4 regions of the Undibacterium sp. SXout7W genome follow, and region 3 is predicted to be linked to each of the others. Evidence: predicted binding sites of a transcription regulator. Region 3 holds the regulator's gene; each other region holds the start of a gene.
What was found. The regulator sigma-54, encoded in region 3, starts transcription at its own class of promoters, with help from an activator protein. The targets are predictions, from matches to a motif close to TGGCANGNAANCTGCTTT.
Positions count from the first base shown of each region.

Region 1: ACO0LB_RS00995 (pilin) is a predicted target of sigma-54. The motif match lies at 2,024-2,041, and genes of this name have one in related genera.
Region 2: adh (aldehyde dehydrogenase) is a predicted target of sigma-54. The motif match lies at 1,654-1,671, and genes of this name have one in related genera.
Region 4: nirB (nitrite reductase large subunit NirB) is a predicted target of sigma-54. The motif match lies at 2,483-2,500, and genes of this name have one in related genera.

Region 1 covers NZ_JBMPPF010000001.1:224,623-228,977, forward strand. The annotation lists gene sucD (succinate--CoA ligase subunit alpha) at 1-221, shown strand, start outside; gene ACO0LB_RS00985 (Stp1/IreP family PP2C-type Ser/Thr phosphatase) at 468-1,274, shown strand; gene ACO0LB_RS00990 (FHA domain-containing protein) at 1,304-1,909, shown strand; gene ACO0LB_RS00995 (pilin) at 2,084-2,509, shown strand; gene tfpZ (TfpX/TfpZ family type IV pilin accessory protein) at 2,617-3,378, shown strand; gene ACO0LB_RS01005 (hypothetical protein) at 3,485-3,790, shown strand; gene ACO0LB_RS01010 (tetratricopeptide repeat protein) at 3,829-4,355, shown strand, end outside.
Region 2 covers NZ_JBMPPF010000017.1:7,460-11,814, reverse strand. The annotation lists gene adh (aldehyde dehydrogenase) at 62-1,582, opposite strand; gene ACO0LB_RS15295 (hypothetical protein) at 2,440-2,910, opposite strand; gene ACO0LB_RS15290 (Tex family protein) at 3,247-4,355, opposite strand, start outside.
Region 3 covers NZ_JBMPPF010000009.1:112,506-116,860, reverse strand. The annotation lists gene ACO0LB_RS10720 (enoyl-CoA hydratase/isomerase family protein) at 1-1,094, opposite strand, end outside; gene hpf (ribosome hibernation-promoting factor, HPF/YfiA family) at 1,224-1,571, opposite strand; gene ACO0LB_RS10710 (RNA polymerase factor sigma-54) at 1,680-3,170, opposite strand; gene lptB (LPS export ABC transporter ATP-binding protein) at 3,182-3,934, opposite strand; gene lptA (lipopolysaccharide transport periplasmic protein LptA) at 3,936-4,355, opposite strand, start outside.
Region 4 covers NZ_JBMPPF010000001.1:348,413-352,767, forward strand. The annotation lists gene ACO0LB_RS01520 (protein kinase domain-containing protein) at 1-918, opposite strand, end outside; gene ACO0LB_RS01525 (nitrate/nitrite transporter) at 920-2,134, opposite strand; gene ACO0LB_RS01530 (hypothetical protein) at 2,163-2,393, opposite strand; gene nirB (nitrite reductase large subunit NirB) at 2,531-4,355, shown strand, end outside.

The DNA of each region.
Region 1 (4,355 bases), on a different contig from region 3:
CGAATGCTTCCTACTGGGTACGTGACAACATGAAGAAGCCGGTTGTTGGCTTCATCGCTGGTGTGACTGCACCTCCAGGCAAACGTATGGGTCATGCTGGCGCATTGATCTCCGGTGGTGCTGATACTGCGCAAGCGAAATTGGACATCATGGAAGAATGCGGTATCAAAGCAACTAAGAATCCATCTGAAATGGCGCGTTTGTTAAAAGCGATGCTGTAATATTTACAGATGTATATTGCTGAAAAAGCCGCGTTTTCGCGGCTTTTTTTTCGGTTATTTTGCCCAGTAGGGATATCAAGTGCAAACTGGTTTTCTTAATGTTAAGCTTCTTCATAGCTATCTGCGGTATAAATCAAATGATGAACTTTACGTTATCGTGATCGCTTTTAAGAGATTTTGTAAATTGACATTTTTTTGACCCTTGTTCGACATAATCGGATGCATAAGATTGAAATAATTTAATCCATGGTCTATCAGCGTTTTATAGAGTTTGCAGCCTTATCTGATACGGGATTGGTCAGAGAGCATAACGAAGATGCAATTGTTGTTTGCTCTGACTACGGCTGTGTGATTCTGGCTGATGGTATGGGGGGCTACAATGCAGGAGAAGTTGCAAGCGCGATGACAGCGCAAATTGTGGCTGATTTTCTTTGTAATAAGCTCGATGGAATTTGGTTCCCAGTATGGGGATTACGTCCTGCGCATTTTGCGCATTGGGTGATTGATGCTATCGCACTGGCGAACCGTCAAGTGATGTTGGCGGCGCAAAATAATGCCGCGTGTGTCGGCATGGGAACGACTATTGCACTCGCGTGTTGCCTGCACGATAAATTGATTGTTGCACATGTTGGTGACTCTCGAGTGTATCGTTATCGAAGCGGTGTATTGGAACGAATGACTCAGGATCACTCTGTATTGCAGGAGCAGATCAATGCTGGTCATATCAGTGAGGCAGATGCAAGATTCTCTAATATTCGTAACCTGATTACTCGTGCAGTGGGCACGCAAGCTACCGTTGATGTTGATGTCAGTATCCATCCCATGCGGGAGTCAGATTTGTATATGATCTGTTCGGATGGATTGACCGATATGCTAAGCCATGATGAAATTCAGTCCATACTCAGGTTGCAAGCAACAAATTTAAGCGAATGTTGTCAATCTCTGATTGATAGCGCAAACAGAAACGGCGGAATGGATAATTCTTCCGTTGTGCTCTTTAAGGCTGAAACCTTGCAAGGCTCCTCCCTGTTGCAAAAAATATTTTTTCGGTAATACGATTAATTTAAGTGAATGAGAGATTTATGGCGAAAATTATCGTCACATTTAATGGCTTGGTTCAACAGGAATATGCAATCACGAAGCAGCGCATTACGATTGGACGCAGACCAAGCAATGATTTGATCATTGATCATCTGACTGTCAGCGGACAACATGCCGCGATTGATACCACGCCAAATGGATGCTTTGTACTTGATCTGGGAAGTACTAACGGAACGATGGTTAATAGCCAGCCTGTAAAAAAACATCTTTTACAGCAGGACGATATTATTGATATTGGCAAGTACAAACTCAGATTTCAGGAAGATAAAAAAAATCCGTCCGCACCTTCTGCTTCTTCTGGCGCGAAAGAGTCTCCACAGGTAGTAAGATTGGCAAAAGTGAAAGTATTAAATGGTAGCAATGCAGGTAAAGAATTGTCGTTGACAAAGCCAGTGACAACAATCGGTAGCCCAGGCGTTCAGGTTATTGCGATCACAAGACAAGGTAATGATTACGCAATACGCCATGTAGAAGGCAAAATTGCCACTCAAGTCAATGGTGTGGATATCCAGGGGCAGCAACAAACATTGCGTTCGGGAGATGTTGTCGAGTTGGCTGGTACGCAGATGAAATTTGTCTGCACTTAACATCATGTTACGTAAGTGTCAAAAATTGTCAGTTTATCTGACGAAAAATGGCTGAAATATAATATTTGTCACTGATATTGATTGTTTACGTCAGGCGCACGTCTTTAAGTTTATTGGCACGACGTTTGCTAAATGAAGTTGTGGTCATTTTTTTGTTCCTAATCCGGAGGTAATATGAAAGTTATGAAACAAGTACAAAAAGGTTTTACACTGATCGAATTGATGATCGTTGTTGCCATTATCGGTATTCTGGCTGCAGTGGCTTTGCCGGCTTATCAAGACTACACAACGCGTGGTCGTGTTACTGAAGTTTTGGGTTTGATGACTGGTTTTAAACCAACTATTTCTGAGAATATTGCCTCAAATGGCGGCGTGATTGATTCAGCAACAGCTTGTAAAGGGATTACTGATATCACTACTGCAACAACAAACACTGCTTCCGTTACATGTACTGGAAGTGGTGTTTTAACTGGAACTGGTACAGCGAAAGCTCAATCTGCTGTTTTAACGTTGAAGCCTTCTGCAGGCAGTGGCGTTATAAGTTGGACCTGTACTTCCAGTGCTGCACAGGCAAAATTTGTTCCAGCTGAGTGCCGTTAATTTGGTTGATGTTATTAAAAACCCGCCTTTGGGCGGGTTTTTTTATTGTATTTTGCTTATGTTTAATTAGGTATACTTGGAAATATTTTTTAAATTTTTTTTGCAATATGAATATCTACTGCCTTAAATTCAGAGCCTTTGTTTTTCACGGGCTGATATCACTTTGTGTTGCTGCAGTAGTGACGCTAATTGTGACGTTACTCTGGTATCCGACGCCTTATGATCAGTTATGTGGAGGCTTATCGTTATTATTTTTGGTAATAGGGGTTGATCTAATTCTCGGTCCTTTGTTGACATTTGTCGTGTTTGACTTAAAAAAGAATAAGAGAGAATTGATAAGAGATTTGGCGATTGTTGGACTATTGCAATTAATAGGATTGTTATATGGCATGCATACCGTTTTTTTGGCGAGGCCAGTAGCCGTTGTGTTTAATGGAAAGCAGTTCGACGTTATTACACAGGTTCAAATTGCCGAAGATAAATTATTTGATGCAACTCCTGATTTCCGTCGATTATCACTGACAGGTCCTCGCCTGTTGAGCATGCGTGCCGCTAAAAGTGAGAGCGAGCGCATGGATTTGATGGTGTTATCTGTGACGGGACAATTAAGAGGTGCAATGCCCGCGTTTTGGCAAGACTATGCATTATCAAAAGATCAGGTTGTGCGTGAAGCCAGCAGTGTTGATGATCTATATAAACAATATCCGGCCGATACCGCTTTAATTGACGAGCAGATAGCAAAGTCTGGCATTAATAGGAGTCAGGTTATTTTTCTCCCAATTGTTTCTACTCGCAATAGTTGGACTGTTTTATTGAATAAAGATACTGCTGAAATGATCGGTTTTGTTCCCAAAGACGCATTTTTTTAGAAAAATTTGTAATCTTTTTACCTGTTTTAACTCGTGAGACGAAATAACACTTTTTTAATATGAATAGTGTTGGTTAGATACATTTTGAGGAAAGGAAGAATGTTTTATGTTTTTTGATTGGTTCGATGCGGGTAAGTCGAAGGAGTTTGGTATTGCGCTAGCAAATTTTTACGCTGAACGCGAGAAGAAAACAGAATCAGGCAACAAAGGAAAAAAGGAATTTGAACGCAGGCAAAAAGAACTTTTGCTAAAAATGGAACAAAAAGTTGCAGAATTCAAGCTGCAAAACAAGCTGAACGTGTATAAAAAAGCGCAGTTAGGTAACGTATTTAAGTGGCAATTATTGGAGGTCGGTTATACAGATCAGTATGTCGATGACTTGACCCAATGGTTGATGCATCATTTGAAATAATTGAACTCGAGAATCATTCGACAATATCAGAGCCCTCAATGGAAAAAAAAGGTTTTTTACAACGGATCAAACGTATTTTGGGAGCACCTTCTGAACCAAAAAATACGGCAACAGTAGGTGATGACAGGGCGAAATTAATCTTAAAAGAGGGAAATGATTTTGAAGATCAAGGTAGCTTTGATCAGGCATTATCTACGTATGAGTATCTGTTGACTATCTATCCTCAAATGGCTCGGGCACACCTGAATAAAGGTAACGTGTTCATGAAAATGGAGCGTTTTTCTGATGCTTTATCGTCATATAACACAGCTATTGAACTTGACCATTCTTATGCTGCCGCATATTACAATAAAGGCAATGCTTTGGCGAAGCTTGGAAGTAAGCACGACGCTATAGAAGCATACAACATTGCACTGAAATATAATCCTATTTTCTTTCAGGCATTGGTAGCCAAAGGAAATGTTTTGATTGATGTTGATCGGCACGAAGAGGGTATAGATTCCTATGAGCAGGCACTAAAATTTAACCCAGGGTCGACTGATGTGTATAGTAATCTTGCGACCGT
Region 2 (4,355 bases), on a different contig from region 3:
GGTGTTTCCGCGCTGTTGAGCGCCCACTGACTCCCTCTCGCTACAGATCGTGAACACGTTCTCAGAAGAATCCGAGAGCATTCGGGCTATAGCTGACCAGCAAATTTTTAGTTTGTTGGTAGTGATCCAGCATCATCTTATGATTTTCACGACCGATACCGGATTGTTTGTAGCCGCCAAATGCTGCGTGAGCAGGATACAGGTGATAGCAGTTCGTCCAGACACGACCGGCTTGTATGCCACGACCTACGCGGAAAGCGCGGGAGCCGTCACGAGTCCACAAGCCAGCGCCAAGGCCGTACAACGTATCATTGGCAATTTCCAGTGCTTCGGCTTCATCTTTGAAGGTAGTGACAGACACAACCGGGCCAAAGATTTCTTCCTGGAAGATGCGCATCTTGTTATGGCCTTTGAAAATAGTCGGCTGAATGTAGTAACCGCCTTCCAGTTCGCCGGATTGCTGTTGACGTGCTCCGCCCAGCAGGCATTCCGCACCTTCCTGTTTGCCGATGTCCAGATACGACAAAATCTTTTCCAGTTGTTCCTGAGAAGCCTGTGCTCCAATCATGGTTGAACTGTCGAGTGGGTGACCTTGCTTGATCGCGGCAACACGCTTGATTGCACGCTCAATAAAGCGCTCATAAATCGATTCCTGAATCAACACGCGGGATGGGCACGTACAGACTTCACCCTGATTCAGCGCGAACATCGCAAAACCTTCCAGACACTTATCGAAGAAAGCATCGTCCTGATCCATCACATCCGCAAAGAAAATATTCGGTGATTTACCACCCAGTTCCAGCGTGACAGGAATCAGATTTTGTGACGCGTATTGCATGATCAGGCGGCCAGTACCGGTTTCACCTGTGAACGCAATTTTAGCGATACGCTTGCTGGATGCTAATGGCTTACCGGCTTCCAGACCAAAGCCATTCACAATGTTCAACACGCCAGGCGGTAACAAATCCTGAATCAATTCGACCAGCACCATGATCGATGCCGGTGTTTGTTCAGCTGGTTTCAGCACGATACAGTTACCAGCAGCCAATGCTGGCGCCATTTTCCAGACTGCCATCAGAATCGGGAAATTCCACGGAATAATCTGACCAACAACGCCGAGTGGCTCATGGAAATGGTAGGCGTAAGTTTCGGAGTCGATCTGTGCAACAGAACCTTCTTGTGCGCGGATGCAACCTGCGAAATAACGGAAATGATCAATCGCCAGCGGAATATCCGCTGCCATGGTTTCGCGAATAGGTTTACCGTTATCAATCGATTCAGCGGTTGCTAGTGTCGCCAGATTGGCTTCCAGACGATCTGCGATTTTATTCAGGATATTGGCGCGTTCTGTTTGCGATGTCTTACCCCAGCTTGCTTTAGCTGCATGCGCTGCATCCAGCGCCAGTTCTATGTCTTCCGCTGTTGAGCGAGCCACTTCACAGAAAGCCTGGCCAAAAATCGGGCTCAGATTTTCAAAATAATTGCCGTTGACCGGCGGAACAAATTTGCCGCCAATAAAGTTGTCATAGCGTTGTTTGTATGGATTGCTGAGGCCAAATTTGCTGATATCTGTCAAGTTCATGATGCTGTCTCCGGATGAATGCTTGTTGAATATGCCGAAATAAAATCAGGTGCATGTTGCACATGCTCTGATTTGCAATCGGCGTGCCAACTCAACAAAATCCTTGGCTTTCACCAGGTTTCAGAGTGGGATTTTTAAAAATACGATGAGGAATGCGTGCAGAAGAATCAAATGCACTGTCACAGTTGTATCGTTTTAGAACAGGCAAAAAATGCGCAAAAAAGGGCTGTTCCAAATTGTGACAGTACGTCTTATTCAGATGAACAATGACACTAAAAATCCGATATTCGGTTAATTAACGGAGAGGAGTTTCAAAAAAGGGTGCGTGGAACGCACCCTACGTTTGCTGGATTAAAACGCACGTGAGGTTGCGAACATATTGGTGCATAAAAAACCTCACTCAAGTGCCTCCAAGCTACTTTCGTAGTAACGGAGAATGTAAGGTCTACTGGTCGGCTGCCCATCGGGAAACGCCTCGCCAAAGAATGCCACATAAGTGTCAACGTCTCCGTGTTCATTTTTCCACGTGTAAATAACGACGCCCACTTCTCCGGTAGAAATAAGCTTAACCTTTTGACCGATTATCAAAGACATATGTTGTAAGCATAGAGCGCGTTTTAGGCACCGCGTCAGCGGTAAAAAAAATGATAATAAAGCTGAAATATTAATGTAATTAGCTGCCGTTCTTTTTAATCATTGGTATAAAAAAGTCTTTTTGTCTTAAGTAATGTATGGACATTCATAAATTGATTTACGGTGAGGGGGTAAAAAATTGGTGCGTGTAACGCACCCTACGCTTGCTGCGCGGCTTTTTGCGCAGGTCCGCTCGACTGCCGGGTTGGGGGTCAGGCCGTCATCTACGAACTACCCCGACCACCATAATTTATTGGCTTGGACTTTTCAGTAGCAATGTCTGTCTTGCATTCCGGACAATGAAGAAAGCGTCCGTGTGGCTGCAATGTGGTTTTCTTTTTCTTATCCACGCAGGCTGTACAAAGATAGTGCATTGGCTCGCCGCACTCGCTTCCCGCCTTCAAAGCGTAAGCGAGTGCGTTGGTAGCGGGAAACTGAAAAAGCGCATAGCGTTGAATTTGACTCTTCCAGTCCTCGATCTCTGCTATTTGCTTTTCAAGTTCGCGCACCCGTTCGGCGAGCGCCGCTTGCTTCTCTTGGCTCGCCAACTCAGAAGCGATGGCGTCCGTGAGCTTTATCTGAACAGCAGTGACAGCGGTAAGAAGCTCACTGTAATTGGAAAGCCCGTGAGCGGCTTTGACAAGCTCGATAGCCGTCTTGGTGCTCTGAATAGCAGCGGTGATTTCGGAGTACATATCAAGACCCCTAACTTGTTTTAAAGTGCAAAATGGCAAAATAACAGATAGATGATAAATAAGCAACAAGTTCCAGTGCGTTGCAAGTCCTTATTTGGTATGGGTTTTTTTCTTTATACTGATTGAATGTGCAGTATAACAACAGGAGCCTGTCATGAATGCTCATTCTCCTCAATTCGTTTGCCTTGTTCTGGTCTGCGTCATTTACCGGGAATAGGGGGCTTGAATGGTGCTTCGTATTTGCTTGCGGTGACAAGATAACAAAAAAACACCCCGGTAAAAACCAGGGTGTTTAGTTATGTTACTGCTGCGTTTTCTTTCGCAGAATTTTTAATCTCAACCGCGTAATTTCGCAAACGCGGCTGCCATTGCGTTGCCTGCCGGGGCGGCTTCTTGTTTGCGTTGTTGCTGGTGCTGGCCCAGGCGTTTGGCGTCGTTGCGGTCGCCGCGTTGTTCCGGTTTGCTGCCGGGCTGTGGTGCGCTGTCGGTGAGGCGCATGGTGAGGGCGATACGCTGGCGTTTGACGTCGACTTCCATGACTTTGACTTTCACCACCTGACCGGCTTTGACGACGGTGTGCGGGTCTTTGACAAAGGTGTTCGACAGCGCGGAGATATGCACCAGACCATCCTGATGCACGCCGATATCGACGAAGGCACCAAACGCGGCAACGTTGGTGACGACGCCTTCTAAAATCATATCGGGCTGCAAATCTTTGATGTCTTCCACGCCGTCTTTAAAGGTGGCGGTGGTGAATTCAGGGCGCGGATCGCGGCCTGGTTTTTCCAGCTCTTTGATGATGTCGGTGATGGTCGGCACACCGAATTTTTCGTCGGCGTATTTGGCGGCGTTCAGCGATTTCAATAAGCCGCTGTCGCCGATGACACCTTTCACATCTTTCTTGATATCGGCCAGAATTTTTTCGACCAGCGGATACGATTCCGGGTGAACTGCCGACGCATCGAGCGGATTGCTGCCATTCATCACGCGCAAAAAGCCAGCGGCTTGTTCAAAGGTTTTGTCACCGAGGCGCGGTACTGCGCGCAGATCGGCGCGGGAACTGAACATGCCTTTGGCATCGCGGACATTGACGATGCTTTGCGCGACGCTGGCAGACAAACCGGACACCCGTGCCAGCAAAGGCGCGGAGGCGGTGTTCACATCCACGCCGACTGCATTCACGCAGTCTTCCACCACCGCATCGAGCGAACGTGCCAGCTGGGTCTGGCTGACATCATGCTGATACTGACCAACGCCGATCGATTTCGGATCGATCTTCACCAGCTCCGCCAGCGGGTCTTGCAGGCGACGTGCAATCGAGACCGCGCCACGGATGGACACATCCAGATCCGGCAATTCTTTAGACGCGAATTCTGAGGCGGAATACACCGACGCGCCAGCTTCAGAGACGACGATTTTGGTCAGCTTGAGTTCTGGTTTGAGTT
Region 3 (4,355 bases):
AGATGACGCAAGGGGTGGGCATGCTCTGGCCAGACCTGGCTGAAAAAACCTGCAACTTGTTCACTTGTCACTTCTGCCAGCGAGGTGGGTGACCATTGTGGTGTGTTGTCTTTATCCACAACCAGCGCACGCACGCCTTCCAGCACTTCGCCATGACGGAAGCAATGTCGCACCATATTGCGTTCCATACGCAAATCATCTGCGACAGACAACGTCGCACCGCGACGTAATTGTTCCAGCGTGACACACATCATCAACGGAGAACGTTTTTGCATCATTGCCAGGGTTTGCTGCCCAAAGGCATTGCTGTCGTTTTCCAGACGGCGGGCAATCTCTTGCACCTGATTGCCACTGAAGTGCTGGTCAATCACGTTGCGTTGCGCTGCCAGTTTGCTGTCCGCAGGCGCAGCCTGATCTGCAAATGTCGCTGCAAATGTGCGGATCGTATGGCGGATATCGGTGCGATTGGTGCTATCGGTGGTTTCCAGCAGTTGCATCAGGGCGGGTAACTCTGCTGTCGGAATAAACACGTCGGCCAGACCAGCATACAGCGCATCGGCTGCCCCGATGATTTCACCCGTCAGCCCCAGATAAGTGCCAATTTGTCCTGGCGTGCGCGACAGAAAATAGCCGCCGCCGACGTCAGGGAATAAACCGATATTCACCTCCGGCATCGCCATCTTGGTACGCTCAGTCACAATGCGCAGACCACAATCCGAACCAGCCTGGGCAATACCCATCCCACCGCCCATGACGACGCCATTCATCAGTGCAATATACGGCTTCGGATAAAAATGAATGACATGATTCAGCGCATATTCTTCAGTGAAAAAATCTTCCAGCAAAGCACTGTCGCCTGTCGGGGTTGCTGTACCTACATCGTAGAAAAAACGAATATCACCACCGGCGCAAAATGCTTTTTCACTGCTGCTGTAAATGAAGACAGCATTCACTTCGTCATTGTCTCGCCATTGCAACAGACTTTCAGTGATTGTACGTACCATGTCCAGCGATAAGGAGTTCAGTGCCTTCGGGCGATCCAGCATGATAAAGCCGATTTTGTTCCGGATAGAGGTGTGTACGTATTCGCTCATGAAAAATACCGTTGAGTAGTGTAGAGACAGACATTCTAACGTTGACGATCATCCTCGTCACGCGATTGCAGAGATCGCAAAAAAGGACGCAATATTGCGTCCTTTTTAAGTCTTCCCTAACCGCAGAAATTATGAGGCAGAGGCCGGATCAGGAATGTGCTTGATGGCATCATGCTGATGGTCCTGAATTTTATCTTTGTGTTTGATCACCTGACGATCAAGTTTGTCGATCAGGGTATCAATGGCAGAATACAGATCATGCGACAGACTTTCTACGTGGATATCTTTACCGCTGATGTGCAGGTTAATGTCCGCTTTATGTCGTTTTTCTTTCTCCCGGAGCTTATCGACCGTCAGAATAACGGCAATATCAATGACTTGGTCGAAGTGGCGCCGGATGCGTTCCAGCTTGGTATGTACATATTCACGAATTGCAGGAGTAACTTCGACGTGATGTCCACTGATGGTGAGATTCATACTGTGCTCCTATGGTGATGTTACTTGCTATAACGATGCGCTCATTTCATCGGAATTATTTTGAGCTAAATCATATATAGCAATTCAAACCGTGATTACAAGGACTACTTACAAAGATTTTCGCAAACTGACTGGTGGTATTTTGAGGGCTTCACGGTATTTGGCAACTGTCCTTCGGGCAATTACCATGCCCTGTTCACCCAGCATGTCTGCAATTTTACTGTCAGAGAGTGGGCTTTTCTGGTCTTCTGCTCCTATCAACTGCTTGATGAGTGCACGTATCGCGGTGGAAGATGCTTCGCCTCCTGTTTCCGTCGCGACATGGCTGCCGAAAAAATACTTCAACTCAAACATCCCATGCGGCGTCAGCATGTATTTCTGAGTCGTTACGCGAGAAATAGTGCTCTCGTGTAATCCTAGTGTATCAGCTATTTCGCGCAAAACAAGGGGGCGCATGGCAACAGCACCGTGAGTAAAAAAGTTGCGTTGTCTTTCCACTATCGCTTGTGCAACGCGCAAAATAGTATCAAAACGTTGCCGCATATTTTTGATCAGCCAGCGTGCCTCCTGCAATTGCGAACCCATGCCGGTTTCACCACGATTTTGTTTCATGATGTTGGCGTACATGCTGCTGACGCGCAGCTTTGGCATGACATCCTGATTCAGTAACACTTGCCAGCCATTGCCTGATTTTTTGACGATGACATCGGGTACGACGAAATCGGAATCCGTTTCTGCAAATACAGCACCAGGACGTGGTTTGCATTGGCGTATCACGGTCTGGGCCTCGCGCAAATCTTCGTCATCGCAATCGAGAAGTTTTTTTAGTTTGTTGAAATCCCGCTGGGCGAAAAGAGTGAGTTGTGTTTCTACAATCTGCAATGCCAGGCGACGCGTGACAAAGGCGATTTTGGGCATGCGTTTGATCTGCAATGCCAGACATTCCGCAGGTGTACGGGCACCGACACCCGGTGGATCAAAACTTTGCAGCATGGACAGTGCAAACGAGAGTTCTTCCAGTTCGACACCAAGTTCCAGCGGCAAACTGGCATGAATTTCTTCCAGCGTTTCGATCAGATAACCGTTGTCATCTATTGCATCGATAATCAGTTCAAGCAGCGCCCGATCACGTGGCTCGCGCAGATTCAGTCGCATCTGCTCCTGTAAATGCTCATGCAGTGTCGTGTGAGCAGATTCCAGTTGTGAACGGCCTTCGTCTTCTTCAGATGAATGCCCGCCCTGAGGCACGTCATCAAAGCTCCAGTCGTTATCGCTGGCACTGACGGCATCATTGATCGGGGCCGTATCGGCATCGCCACCAGCATCACTTGCAGCAGGCGCGTGCTCGTCTGTATTGCCTGTTGTTTGCATGCCAGCATCGGCATTCGTATTGTTGCTGGAAATGGCGCCATCTGCCAGCAGGCGTACGGCGTTGTCGAGTGGATCGTCGACACGTTCAAGCAAAGGATTCTCTACCAGAAGAGTTTCCAGTTCCTGATGAAGCTCCAGCGTCGACAATTGCAGTAATCGGATGGATTGCTGCAATTGTGGCGTCAGTGCCAGATGTTGTGAGGTACGTAGTTGCAGGCTTTGTTTCATGATGATTCCCGTCACATGCGGAAATGCTCTCCCAGATAGACCCGACGCACTGACTCATTTTGAATAATGTCATCTGGCTTACCGCTGGCCAGCACTGCGCCTTGATTGATGATGTAAGCGTGATCGCAGATTCCCAGCGTTTCACGCACATTGTGGTCAGTGATCAGCACACCTATACGACGTTCTTTGAGAAACCCCACGATACGTTGAATCTCAATCACGGCAATCGGATCGACGCCGGCAAACGGTTCATCCAGCAACACAAAACGTGGATTGGTTGCCAGTGCGCGGGCAATTTCCACGCGGCGACGTTCGCCTCCGGAAAGTGACAACGCCTGATTTTCACGAATTTTTTCGATTTGTAAATCAGCCAGCAAATTATTCAGACGCTGGTCGATTTCTCGACTATTTAAAAATTTTCCTTGCTCGTCTTTTTGCAATTCCAGTACCGCACGAATGTTATCTTCGACAGATAATTTCCGGAATACCGATGCTTCTTGCGGCAAATATGATAATCCCAGCGTGGCGCGCTGGTGGATCGGCAGGTGAGAAATATCCGTGCCATTGATGAGTATCTCGCCGGCATCGGAAGGAACCAGCCCGACGATCATATAAAACGAGGTGGTTTTACCGGCACCATTGGGACCCAGCAGGCCAACGACTTCTCCGCTCTTTACTTGCAGCGATACATCGCGCACCACTTGCCTCGCACCATAGCGTTTTTGCAGGCCTTGAATGATCAGGGTACTGTCGTTCACAGTCATCTCAGTTCACCTGTTTTTCTGGCTTTGGTTGCAATGTCAGCTTGATACGACCACCGCCCGGAATTTGTTGACCGCTGCTGGAGTTAGTGCCGATGAAGACATCGTTTTTACTGTCATAAGATAAAAATTCACCTTCCTGTTCCTGGGTGACTTTTTTTCCTTCCAGATATTTGACACGGGCTCTGGTGATGAATTTGACCAGCTCAGTTTTTTCATCGTATTCAGCACGTTCTGCTTCACCTTCTATCCATAAGTCCGGCCCGCCATCGCGTTTCTGACGAAAGGTAATAGTGGCACCTGGTTTGCCGTAGAGCGTTGCGTGCTGATGGCCGTCAGCGGCTTCGGTGACGACAGCACGCTCGGCTTTGACGATCAATGTACCGCGTGTCAGCTTGACATCGCCTGTCAGGGTGACGATATT
Region 4 (4,355 bases), on a different contig from region 3:
GTTGTCACGATCCGGATGCAAGGTCTTGAGCACCAGCTTACGATGATGCACAGAATCACTGACGCGGTACAGGATGGTGGTCAGTGAGCTGTGTATCATTTCTTCGACCAGATAACCATCGAGTATCTGCCCCGGCTTCAGACGCGGAGGTAATGGTAGTGCATGTAATTCGTTGAGCGCATCGCGCAGATCGCCTTCCGGTAATTCTTCTATTCTGACGACGATCGCACTGCTGTTATCCTGCGAACCTGCTTTCAAGGCGGCGTCGCATAACGCGATGCTGGCTTCTTCTGCACTCAGGATTTGCTGACTGACTTGTTTCAGATAATCGGTCAGATCATATTCCGTCATCGATGCCCAGGCACCATCGCTGGCAAGCAGAAAGACATCGTTCACACGTGCTTCACCCATGCCGTGATCAATCGCCAGACGATTGTCCAGCCCGATGGCGCGCGTGAGTACATGCTGCATTTCCGGACGGTCCCAGACATGATCCTGCGTCAGTTTTTGCAACTTGCCGTCGCGGTAAAGGTAGCAACGCGTATCACCGACATGTGCCGTGTAGTACATGCGCCCGCGCAGCACCAGCGCAGTCAGGGTCGTAGCCATGCCTGCCAGTTCGCGCCGGATAGAGCCTTGTTGCTGTACCCAGCTATTAATGGCGACCAGCACTTTTTCCAGCGCTGTCGTGATTTCCCACGTGTCCGGGGTGGCGTAATAATCGGTCAGTAATCCGCGTACTGAATACTCTGCGGCTTCGCGCCCACCTTCATTACCGGAGACGCCATCGGCAATCGCCATGATCAGACCTTTACTGGACCGCTCAGGTTCATCCGGTGTGACCATGCCGATAAAATCCTCGTTGCGGGAACGGATTCCCGCAACAGATTGGTGTCCAGTGGAGGCGATGAGCGGCATATCAGATTTTTGCTGTGGTCATGGCAGCAGAGCCCCATGTCGTGCGCCAGCGTTTTTTTACCATGGATAATCCCAGTAAGGCAATTACTGCCAGTCCGGCAAAAATAGAAAGACCAAGCTGATAGCTACCTGTCATCTGGCGAGAATAACCCATACTCGCGGCGAGATAAAAGCCTCCGATACCGCCAGCCATACCGACCAGACCTGTCATCACACCCATCTCCTTGCGAAAGCGTTGTGGCACTAGCTGAAATACGGCACCGTTACCTGTGCCCAGCGCCAGCATCGCAATCACGAAAACGATGACGGCAGCTGTTGCTGATTGTAAGCCTGTGGATGCAATGAACAGGAAACTCGCTGCAATGACATACATGACCGACAAGGTTTTAATACCGCCGATACGGTCAGCAATCCGGCCACCCATAGGGCGCACCAGCGAGCCGGCAAAAACGCAGGCTGCAGTAAAATAACCGGCAGTCACGGGCGTCAGTCCATATTGAGTGTTGAAGTAAATGGTCAGGGATGATGCCAGACCAGAGAAGCCGCCGAAAGTCACACTATAAAAGAACATGAACCACCACGCGTCCTTATCCTTCAGCACTGCCAGATATTCTGTTAATGATTTACTCTGCACTTCGCCCGGTGCATCTTTGGCAAATACCAGATAGACGGACAATGCAATCAGCAAGGGAATCAACGCCAGACCGAACACATTTTGCCAGCCATAAGCAATTGCGAGTGCCGGAGCAAATAAAGCAGCAAAGGCAGTGCCGGAATTACCAGCGCCAGCAATACCGAGCGCAGTACCCTGATGCTCTGGCGGATACCAGCGTGAAGCCAGCGGCAGTGCAACCGCAAATGCAGATCCGGCGACACCTAAAATGATGCCCAGGAACAGCAACTGTTCGTAGCTGTGGATATCCCCCAGCCATGCCCAGCATAAGCCGACCAGAACAACAACTTGACCGATCAGTCCCGCCTTTTTAGGTTTCAGATGATCGACCAGCATGCCCATGACGATACGCAATAAGGCACCAGCCAGCAACGGTGTTGCCACGACCAGCCCTTTCTGGGCCGCCGTCAGACCAAGATCTTTTGATATCTGAATGCCCAACGGCCCGAGTAGCACCCAGACCATAAAACTCAGATCAAAATAAAAGAATGCAGCGAGCAGGGTGGGTGTGTGGCCCACTTTCCAGAACGAGGTTTTTTGCATGATAACTCCTGTTGATTATGAGTTTGTCTTATGCAAGTGCCATGCCATCAGATTGTGCAGAGTGCGCGCGTAGTAGGCATTCATGGAAAGAAATGGTGCGCTCGAAAACTGTGCATTTTATAAATTTTGTGGTGCATTGCACTTCTTTGAGGTGTTGTTGTGATGCTTTGGTGAGTTGCTTTTCATTTTCGGACGATGCTGATGCATAGATGGTGATGAATAACGATGTTGGTGCTTTATTTCCTTTGGATTCTTTCATTTGGTGCGCTGCCTCCCTCTGAAAAGAGCTATCAGCATGCGGCAATGTCCAGGCAGGCGCGACACGGCGAATCTGTGTGCCGGAAAAACTGGCATCGCTCTTGCTTATAGACGAGGGAGACAAGCAAAGGAGTTGGTATGAAAAAGTTAAAGCTGGTGATGGTCGGGAACGGGATGGCTGGTGTTCGCACTCTTGAAGAGTTATTAAAGATCGCTCCTGATTTATATGATATTACGGTATTCGGTTCTGAACCTTATGCCAATTACAACCGTATCTTGCTGTCGCCAGTATTGGCGGGAGAGCAGACAATCAAAGACATTATGCTCAATGATGTCGATTGGTATGAAGAAAATAATATTACCCTGCATCTGGGTAAAACGATCGTCAAGATCGACCGTGTGAAGCGCGTCGTTATTGCTGACGATGGTACGCAAACAGAATACGATCGTTTGCTGATCGCCACAGGTTCGACACCTTTCATGTTGCCTGTACCGGGCAAAGATCTGAAGGGAGTGATTGCCTACCGCGACATCTATGACACGAACACCATGATCGAGGCTGCGTCCAAGCATACACATGCCGTCGTGATCGGTGGTGGGCTCTTGGGGCTGGAAGCTGCCAATGGTTTGATGATGCGAGGAATGAAAGTATCCGTTGTGCATTTGCCGGGCTGGTTGATGGAGCGTCAGCTCGATCCTGTCGCCGGCAAAATGCTGCAAAAATCCCTGGAAGACCGCGGCCTGAATTTCTTGCTGGAGAAAAATACAGAAGCGATTCTGAGCGATGATCAAGGTCATGTAAAAGGCATTCGCTTTAATGACGGGCTTGAGATTCCTGCGCAATTGATCGTGATGGCTGTCGGTATTCGTCCTAACACGGCGCTGGCTGAATCCGCGGGGCTGTATTGCAATCGCGGTATCGTCGTCAACGATACGATGCAGACGTATGATCCTCGAATTTACTCCGTTGGCGAGTGTGTGAATCACCGCGGCACGGTGTATGGCCTCGTAGCGCCGCTATTTGAAATGGCGAAAGTTTGCGCTAATCATCTGGCCAATTTTGGTATCGGGCGTTATCAAGGATCAGTCACTTCCACCAAGCTGAAAGTCACAGGTATTGATCTGTTTTCTGCCGGTGAATTTATGGGTGGAAAAGATACTGAAGAAATTATTTTGTCCGATCCTATAGGTGGCGTGTACAAAAAACTGGTAGTGAAAGACGACAAGCTGATCGGTGCATGTTTGTATGGCGATACTGCAGACGGTAGCTGGTATTTCAAGCTACTGCGCGAAGGTAAAAATATTGCCGAAATTCGCGATTCCCTGATGTTTGGCGAATCTAATACCGGTGACGTTGGACACGAAGGTTTTACCAAAGCAGCCGCGATGCCAGATGAGGCGGAAGTCTGTGGTTGTAACGGCGTTTGCAAGGGAACGATCGTTAAGACCATTAAGGAAAAGGGTTTGCTGACACTCGATGAAGTGCGCAAACATACCAAAGCATCGGCATCTTGTGGTTCCTGTACCGGTCTGGTTGAACAGATCATCATGTTCACGGTTGGTAGTGATTATAGTGACAGCGCCAAAGTCAAGGCCATGTGTTCCTGTACCGATCATACTCATCAGGAAGTTCGCGATGCGATCAGGGAGCATAAATTACTGACCGTTTCTGGCACCCAGAAGTTCATGAACTGGCGCACGCCGGATGGTTGCACCAGCTGCCGTCCTGCCATCAATTACTACCTGATTTCGACCTGGCCACGTGAAGCAAAAGATGATCCGCAATCACGTTTTATTAATGAGCGTTCCCACGCGAATATCCAGAAAGACGGCACTTACTCGGTGATTCCGCGTATGTGGGGTGGCGAGACGAATGCGTCAGAACTGCGCCGGATTGCAGACGTAGTCGATAAATTTAAAATCCCGACTGTCAAAGTGACAGGTGGTCAGCGTATCGATTTGC